Regions from separate parts of the Bacillus sp. MT94 genome, predicted to be linked through region 2. Evidence: riboswitches for the same ligand, from Rfam matches in the RefSeq annotation. Region 2 holds a riboswitch; each other region holds the start of a gene.

Region 1 (2,205 bases), on a different contig from region 2:
TGTCATTAGACGTTGTTTCTGGAGGAGAATTATATACTGCGCTCCAAGCAGGATTTCCAGCATCACGTATTCATTTTCATGGAAATAATAAAACAGAAGAAGAGATAGTGATGGCTCTTCAGGCGAATATCGGTTGTTTTGTCGTAGATAATTTCTTTGAATTAGAAGTTTTACACGATTTAGCGATGCAACATGGAAAGTTTGTGAACATATTAATTCGTGTAACGCCTGGAGTAGAGGCGCACACACATGAATATATTACAACAGGCCAAGATGATTCGAAATTTGGATTTGGCGTTTCAAACGGTCAAGCGATGCAGGCAATTGGATTTGCTTTACAAAAATCTAATTATAATGTGCTAGGGATTCATTCACATATCGGATCGCAAATATTTGAAACAGCTGGCTTTGTTCGAGCGATTGAAGTTCTTCGCCAATTTTTAGAAGAAGTGAGAGAGCAAACAAACTATGTAGTAAAAGTGTTAAATGTAGGCGGGGGATTTGGAATACGCTACACAGAGTCGGATACACCGTTAACTCTTGAGACATATGTGCGAGCTGTAACAAGTGCAGTGAGAGAACAATTTACTGTATGTGAATATCCATTGCCAGAAATATGGATTGAACCAGGCCGTAGCATTGTAGGTGATGCTGGGACAACAATTTATACAGTTGGATCTGTGAAAGATATTCCTGGTATTCGGAAATATGTATCAGTCGATGGTGGAATGACAGATAATTTAAGACCTGCTTTATATAGTGCGCGTTATGAAGCAATGTTAGCGAATCGAGGGAATGATGAGAATGAGGAACTCGTTTCGATTGCGGGGAAATGTTGTGAGAGCGGAGATATGTTGATTTGGGATATTCATTTACCGAAAGTCGCTTCTGCTGATTTACTAGCAGTTTCCTGTACAGGAGCCTACGGGTACTCGATGGCGAATAATTACAATCGGATTCGAAGACCAGCCGTTGTCTTTGCAAAAGGCGGAACATCGCAAGTAGTTGTGGAACGCGAAACATATGAAAATATTATTGGGAACGATCGCATACGTATTAAAGAGCTTGTTTAAATAGAAAAAGGAGTTGTTCGGATGGGCAATTCCTTTTTTGTAAAATAAAATAATTAAAATATATCGGAAAACTAGGATTGAAAAAAATCAGAATTGTGATAAAATACAAATACAAAGCTTATCAAGAGAAGCGGAGGGAACTGGCCCGAAGAAGCTCGGCAACCTGCTTATAGAAAGCAAGGTGCTAAATCCAGCAAAATGGAATCCATTTTGAAAGATAAGGTAAAATATATTACCGAACAGTCTTTTCGAAATGGGAAAGATTTTTTTTATGAATAAAAAGGGGGGCTGTTCGCGTGGGTGTACGGGAACATTTTGATGAAGTATCCGAGAAGATTGAAGCGATGCTTGCTGATATGAAATATGGCTCAATTACAATTGTTGTGCAAGATGGAAAAGTAATTCAGTTAGAGAAAAGTGAAAAAGTACGTTTAAAGTGAAAAGCGCTGACTAGAAAAACTAGAGGCGGTTTTAACCTATTTTCATTAGGTTAAAACCGTCTTTTTGCTTTTACAGGGGGAAAAAACATGTTGACGTATGAAACGTGGGAAGAAAATGTTGTTTCGTTTTCGGAAGAAGATGAAACAAAAGGCGCGTTATCAGTATTAAATTGGGCTTATGAAGAGTATAAAGATGAAATCGTCTACGCATGTAGCTTTGGGGTGGAAGGTATGGTATTGCTGCACCTTATAAACCAAGTAAATCCATCTGCTAAAGTTGTATTTTTGGATACAAGTGTTCATTTTCAAGAAACATATGAATTAATTCAAAGAGTGAGGGAACGATTTCCTTCATTGAATATTATAGAAAAGCAGCCAGAACTTACACTTGATGAACAGGCGAAGTTGCATGGTGAAAAACTGTGGGAGAGCAATCCGAATCTTTGTTGTAAGATTAGAAAAATTTTACCTTTAGAAAAATCATTAGTCGTGGAAAAAGCATGGATATCGGGCTTAAGAAGGGAACAATCAGAAACACGTAAGCATACAAAGTTTATAAATCAAGATCATCGTTTTCAATCTATTAAAGTTTGTCCACTCATTCATTGGACGTGGAAAGAAGTTTGGCGATATGTATACAAACATAGCTTGCCGTATAACCCGTTGCATGATGTTGGCTATCCAAGTATTGG
Region 2 (2,205 bases):
TTACGCCCCCTGAAACTGTCTGTTGAAATAATGTTCGAAACAGTTGAATATCAGCACTTTTAGATTCATATTTTATTAGTTCTTTACCTAAGGATAGCGCTTGTTTCTTAGCTTGAATTCTTGTTTCTTTATTTTCTATTTCATCTAAATCTGCTACATGAGCTAAACCAATTGTTCTACGAATCAGTTCACATCCGGCAAATCCAACTGCATCAGTAAAGATATTTTGCAAAATAATTGGTAACCATTGTTTTTCTTTCGTATATGCTTCTACACCTTCTCCAATCCATAACTTTGTAAAAGTTTCTACAAAATAACTCCACGTCTTTTCTATATGGAAAAATAGTACACTTCTTTTCTCTTCTTCTCTAGATAAAGCATTTAATAATAGATTTGCAATAAATTGACCTATGTCAAATCCAAATGGGCCATATGTCGCAAATTCTGGATCAATCACTTTCGTTTCAGAAGGTGACGAAAAAATACTACCAGTATGTAAATCACCATGAATAAGAGTTTCTTTTCTTGTTAAGAACTTATATTTATATTGTGCTACTTTTAGTTTTAAAGTTTTATCACTCCAAAGTTCATCAACCACGAGCTGTAAATCTGGCTCATAATCATTTGTATCATAATGTCCAAACGGATCTGTAAACACTAAATCCTCTGTAATTTTACAAAGGTCCGGATTTACAAAGGTACCTTCTAGTACCCTCTTCTCTTCTGACTGTAAACCAAAATCTGAAGTGTAAAATAAAACATGTGCTAGAAAACGGCCGATATGCTGGGATAAAAGCGGATATTCTTCTCCGTCTATTAATCCTTTTCTTGTAATTGTTAGTCTTGATAAGTCTTCTATTACCGTTATCGCTAACTCTTCATCATGACTGTACACTACTGGAACATAATCCGGTACATACTGCGCAAAAATTTGTAATGCCTTGCTTTCAATCGTTGCTCTTTTTATAGACAATGGCCAGCTTTCACCAACTACTTTCGCATAAGGCAGTGCTTGTTTTATTATAATCGATTTCTCTCCATCATCTAATTTGAACACGTAATTTAAGTTTCCGTCTCCAATTTCATGACAAACGACATTTGCCTTCGCTTCAAAGTAGCCATGATCTTTCGCATATTGTACAGCTGTTATTTCTGTTAATGAATAATATCCCATCGTCTTCTCCCCCTTTTTAAATTCAGAGGTTTTTCTAACATAGAAAAACCTCTTTCCACTAAGAAAGAGGTTTGAAGTTTATCTTCTCCCCTCTTATCTGCCAGAAAGTTTTACTTTCTGCTGGAATTAGCACCGTGCCTTTTGGCGTAATAAACGCCCCATTTCACAATGGTATTACGGTCGGTTGCTGGGCTTCATCGGGCCAAATCCCTCCACCTGCTCTTGATAAGAGTTGTATAATTTTTTGAATTTTTAACTTTATGTTGAAGACTATACCAAGAATAAAAATCACTTGTCAACATTTTATTTGTATAATTCTGGACGGCGATCCGCAAAAACTGGAATTCCTTTACGTACTTCTTTAATTTTCTCGAATTCAAGCTCTCCAAATAAAATTGATTCCTCTTCATTCGCCTCTACTACAACTTCACCCCAAGGGTCCACAATTAAAGAATGACCCGCAAATACATTATTTGGATCCTTTCCTGCTCTATTACATGCAACAACATAACACTGATTTTCAACTGCTCTTGCTTGCAATAGCAAACGCCAATGTGCTAAACGAACTAATGGCCATTCAGCTACAACAAATAATACTTTTGCCCCTTTAGCAGTATGGACACGCATCCACTCTGGAAAACGAATATCATAACAAATTGTTCCAGCGCATTCAACATCATCCAGCTTAAATTCGCCCGTACCATTACCGGCTATTAAATATTTATGTTCATCCATAAGCTGAAATAAATGTACTTTACTATATTCGTTGACTAGCTGTCCTTCATTATTTACAACATACATCGTATTTGTAACGCCTTGCTCTGTTTGCTTTGCTATAGAACCACCAACAATATGTACATCATATTGCTTCGCCCATTCTATTAACTTTTCTTTCGTTTCCACTCCATCCCTATCTGCAATTTCAGAAAGTCTCGTTAAATCATATCCTGTTGTCCATAGTTCTGGTAAGACGATAACATCTGGCCTTTCCTTCATAGCTTCGCTTATTTTATTTTTAGCATTCTCAATAT
Region 3 (2,205 bases), on a different contig from region 2:
TTGTCTTTATTTGCTAAAGAGTTATATCGATATATGTCTCCCACTACACTTAATCAATTAGCTATAGAAGCAGGCGGAATGAAATGAAAACGCAAGTGCCATGGGCATCATTTTTTATATTTGTGTGTATGGTTAAATCAACAAACCGCTACTACCTCTATTACTCAACTTTGTAGTCAATTAGAAACTTCAACAGGAGTTTTATTAATTCCCTCAGGGCTAAGCCCTGCCGCTGCATGAAGCCCACTCATAATCGAACCAAGGAATCACTTGCCGCCCGTTGACTAATCCAAATGAAAATAGCAGCTAATTCTGATCCAGAAAACTTAAGTCTTCGCCTTATAAATCCTATTTCCCTTGCAAGTTCTTCTAAGAATACAGGTGTAACATATCGTTGTAATTATTCTGCAAATGGTAATAATTCATCTTGAATCGAGAGATTCATAAGAAAACATCATCCTTTCTAATTTAGCTTGTTTAGAAAAGATAACGTTTTTTTGATATTTGAGGGTATTAAAATCACCTGAGTTGATGGTTATGTATGGTGACCCCATAGCCAAAGAAGTAAGAAGATATTTAGAAGTGTATTAAATTTTGAGGCAGTGCTTGTGAACCGTATCATAAATAAATCAGGTTGTGTATGTTCGATTTTTAAATAATACCCGAGAAGGAGTGGGTTGCAGTTATAGTAATACTCTATTTTTTGTATTTCTATAATAGATATTTTTTTAAAAAACAGAATTATCTTGACAGTTATTAAATGGATTGATAAGGTTATAAAAAAATATTTCTTATCCAGAGAGGTGGAGGGACTGGCCTTATGAAACCTCAGCAACAGGTCTGCTTAAGTAGACACTGTGCTAATTCCAGCGGGTGATAATCCTGATAGATGAGAGCTTCCGTTTTTATTTGTCAGTAACGCCCTCTTTTTTAGAGTGCGTTTTTGTTTTTTCTGGATAGTAACTAAAGGAGAGTAGAAATGGAGAACAAAAATGGGAGAGAATTTCAAAGAAAAATGCAAGCACGTCATTTAGTCATGCTATCACTTGGTGGGGTGATTGGAACTGGCTTATTCTTAAGCTCGGGTTACACTATTCAACAAGCTGGCCCGTTTGGAACAATTCTATCCTATCTGATTGGTGCGCTAGTAGTTTATCTAGTTATGCTATGTTTAGGCGAGCTTTCCGTACATATGCCTGAAACGGGCGCATTTCATAGTTATGCAGTTAAATACATTGGACCTGGTACAGGGTATACAGTAGCCTGGTTGTATTGGTTAACTTGGACTGTTGCTTTAGGGTCTGAATTTACAGCCGCAGGATTACTTATGAAGCGATGGTTTCCATCGGTTAATATTTGGGTATGGAGTGCTCTTTTTGCCATTTTGATCTTTGTATTAAATGTCCTGACTGTTAAATTTTTCGCCGAATCCGAATTTTGGTTTTCATCGATAAAGGTTATAGCTATTGTGATTTTTATTGTTTTAGGAGTAGCGGCAATGCTAGGGTTTCTTCCAATGACTCATTCAAAAGCAGCACCATTCTTTTCTAATTTTACAAGTGGAGGTTTATTTCCTCATGGTGCTACGGCCATTATGATGACCATGCTTGCGGTTAATTTTGCTTTTTCGGGAACAGAATTAATAGGCATTGCAGCTGGAGAAACAGCGAACCCAGAAAAAATGATACCGAAGGCCATTCGAACTACTCTGTGGAGATTGATCATCTTTTTTGTAGGAACGATTGTTGTTTTATCTGCGTTATTGCCTATTTCCGATGCAGGGGTATTAGAGAGCCCTTTTGTTGCAGTTCTAGAACGAATTGGGGTGCCATATTCAGCTGACATAATGAATTTCGTTATCTTAACAGCCATTTTATCTGCGGCAAACTCAGGCCTTTATGCCTCTTCTAGAATGCTTTGGTCGCTTGCTAATAAGAATACGATATCCCCGATTTTTGGGAAAATGACGAAGCAAGGTGTTCCAATCAACGCCGTCATTTTCAGTATGATGGGTGGAGCTTTGGCTTTGCTCTCAAGTATTGTGGCACCAGATACTGTCTATATCGTACTTGTTTCCATTTCCGGTCTAGCAGTAGTTATAGTTTGGATGAGTATTAGCGCTTCCCAGTTCCTATTTCGCAGACAATTTTTGAAAGAAGGAAATTCTGAAAAGGACTTGATTTATCGCACACCACTATATCCATT
Region 4 (2,205 bases), on a different contig from region 2:
GTACATAGATGATTCTCCTTAAAACCTTACATATGTTTGCGTTATGCATATGTAAGTCTAGCATGGTTTGTTCTTTATGTGTGCTTACAGTTTTGTAAGGTGATGTAGTAAAGCATTGCAAAAGTTATTTGTATAAAGTGACGATACTGTGACAAACATGTTGGTATATATATTACGATGTCGTCTTAAGTGTAAAAAGTAGGGAGTTCTCGGTATAATAACAAGTGGAGATAAAAGAAACTATAACGAGTAATAGCTGTAGATAAAAGGAGAAGAAGAGATGAAGAAGGTTTTGGGTATTGCTGTAATGGGAAGTATGATCCTTCTAGCAGGATGTAATGGAAATAAAGATACGAAAGAACCGAAAGAAAAGGTAGAGCAATCTACTGAACAAACAGAAGAGATGAAAGAATACCTTGCAGTACATGAAAAATACGATATAAAAATGAATAAAGAAATTAATAAAGCACTCCAGTTATTTGAAGTGGCAAAAGAAAAGGGCGGTAAGGAAATAACGAATGCTACATATAAAGAAGACGTGCAAAAGGTAACAACGAGCATGTTAGAAGATATTGATCATATACGTAAAGAAATTCGTGTTCCGAAGTCGAAAGAGCAAGAACATGAGGTATATGTTGGTTTCTTGAATGAATCAGAACAAGCGATGAAAAAATTACAGAAGTTAGCTAAAGAAGAAGATTCATCGTTGATTCGTGATATAGAAATTAATTTTGCAACAGCATCGACATACTATAAACGTTTTCAAGCAGAAACGAAAAAATAACCTTGCCTGTGCAAGGTTATTTTTTCTTCTTACCATCTCCGTCTTCATCCTCAGATACTAATATTTTCTGTTCTTCGTGAAATTCGGAAATAGTTTGCCCGGTAATATTATCGAAAGGGGTATAAGAAAGAAGTGATACGTTTCTTTTTAATAAAGAGTTTATAGAAGCCGATGATGACAAGTATAACGATAGTTAAGGATAATCCTATAGTAGCAAGAAGTAAGGGATCCATCTTATAACTCCTTTAACATCATTTCTTGTTATGATAAGCAGAAAACTGTAATTTCGATAAAAGAATTAAAAACTGATTTTTCTAAATTTATCCAATTCAATTGACTTTTCAATTTTTCAGAATTATAATTCGAAATATACAATTTGAACCAAATAATAATATAGCAATTTACTTATCCAGAGAGGTAGAGGGACTGGCCCTATGACACCTCAGCAGCGGGTTCTGTAATAGGAACACCGTGCTAATTCCAGCAAGCAAGTCTTGAAAGATAAGTGATGGGCCTTTGTTTGTTAAGCCTTGATCTTATTTTTTAAGATCAAGGCTTTTTGTATTCTAAAAAGAGAAAAGGGAGTAATGGAAAAAGTACATTCATAAAACAAAGTAAATTCATGTGTTTAGGGGGTTATTGAAGTGTATGTAATTAAAAAATTATCGGTTATGGTGTTCACACTATGGGTTATTACGACAGTGACATTTCTAATTATGCATATTATTCCGGGAGATCCATTTTCATCAGATGCAAAAATCTTTCCTGAAGAAGTGATCCAAAACATGAGAGCGAAGTATCACCTTGATGAACCGTTATGGAATCAATATGTTGCTTATTTAGACGGTGTAGTTCATTTTGATTTTGGTGAATCTGTTCAATCAACCGGGCAAGGTGTATCAGAAATTATAACAACTGGCTTTGGTCCATCAGCAATTATTGGTCTACAAGCACTTGTTATTTCATTGTTAGTAGGAATTGCGGTAGGGACATTTGCTGCTCTATATCATGGGAGAGTAATTGACTATAGTGTGAGTTTGCTCGCAATTTTAGGTATTTCTATTCCAAGTTTTATTTTAGCACCACTATTTATACAAGTATTCGCTATCCAATTTGAGTTTTTACCAGTAGCCTCTTGGGGAACATTCGAACATACGGTATTGCCATCCTTTGCATTAGCGTTAGGGCCAATCGCAGTTATTACAAGGTTTGTTCGTTCTAATATGATCGAAGTACTGCAGAGTGATTATATTAAGCTAGCAAGAGCAAAAGGTATACCAATTAAGAAGATTATTATAAGACACGCTCTTCGAAATGCGATTGTTCCAGTACTTACATTTGTTGGACCGTTAATGGCTGGACTCTTAACAGGGACTTTCGTTATTGAAAAAATCTTTTCAATTCCTGGCCTAGGAAAATAT

What was found. A riboswitch is a leader RNA that binds a small molecule or an ion and turns the genes downstream of it on or off. The one in region 2 is predicted to bind S-adenosylmethionine.
Region 1: it holds a riboswitch for S-adenosylmethionine, as region 2 does, so the genes downstream of both, AC1Q51_RS11855 (YezD family protein) here and mtnK (S-methyl-5-thioribose kinase) in region 2, are expected to answer to the same signal.
Region 3: it holds a riboswitch for S-adenosylmethionine, as region 2 does, so the genes downstream of both, mmuP (S-methylmethionine permease) here and mtnK (S-methyl-5-thioribose kinase) in region 2, are expected to answer to the same signal.
Region 4: it holds a riboswitch for S-adenosylmethionine, as region 2 does, so the genes downstream of both, AC1Q51_RS26390 (ABC transporter permease) here and mtnK (S-methyl-5-thioribose kinase) in region 2, are expected to answer to the same signal.

Annotation. Positions count from the first base shown of each region.
Region 1 is NZ_JBXAEZ010000003.1:35,147-37,351, reverse strand. It holds gene lysA (diaminopimelate decarboxylase) at 1-1,073, shown strand, start outside; SAM riboswitch class I at 1,189-1,297, shown strand; gene AC1Q51_RS11855 (YezD family protein) at 1,370-1,513, shown strand; gene AC1Q51_RS11850 (phosphoadenylyl-sulfate reductase) at 1,601-2,205, shown strand, end outside.
Region 2 is NZ_JBXAEZ010000002.1:351,668-353,872, forward strand. It holds gene mtnK (S-methyl-5-thioribose kinase) at 1-1,174, opposite strand, end outside; SAM riboswitch class I at 1,265-1,406, opposite strand; gene AC1Q51_RS07435 (carbon-nitrogen family hydrolase) at 1,478-2,205, opposite strand, start outside.
Region 3 is NZ_JBXAEZ010000005.1:376,064-378,268, forward strand. It holds partial or broken gene AC1Q51_RS20035 (IS4 family transposase) at 1-225, shown strand, start outside; partial or broken gene AC1Q51_RS20040 (IS4 family transposase) at 201-445, opposite strand; SAM riboswitch class I at 789-896, shown strand; gene mmuP (S-methylmethionine permease) at 980-2,205, shown strand, end outside.
Region 4 is NZ_JBXAEZ010000011.1:58,982-61,186, reverse strand. It holds gene AC1Q51_RS26405 (hypothetical protein) at 1-6, opposite strand, end outside; gene AC1Q51_RS26400 (hypothetical protein) at 281-784, shown strand; partial or broken gene AC1Q51_RS26395 (DUF3951 domain-containing protein) at 801-1,017, opposite strand; SAM riboswitch class I at 1,187-1,292, shown strand; gene AC1Q51_RS26390 (ABC transporter permease) at 1,429-2,205, shown strand, end outside.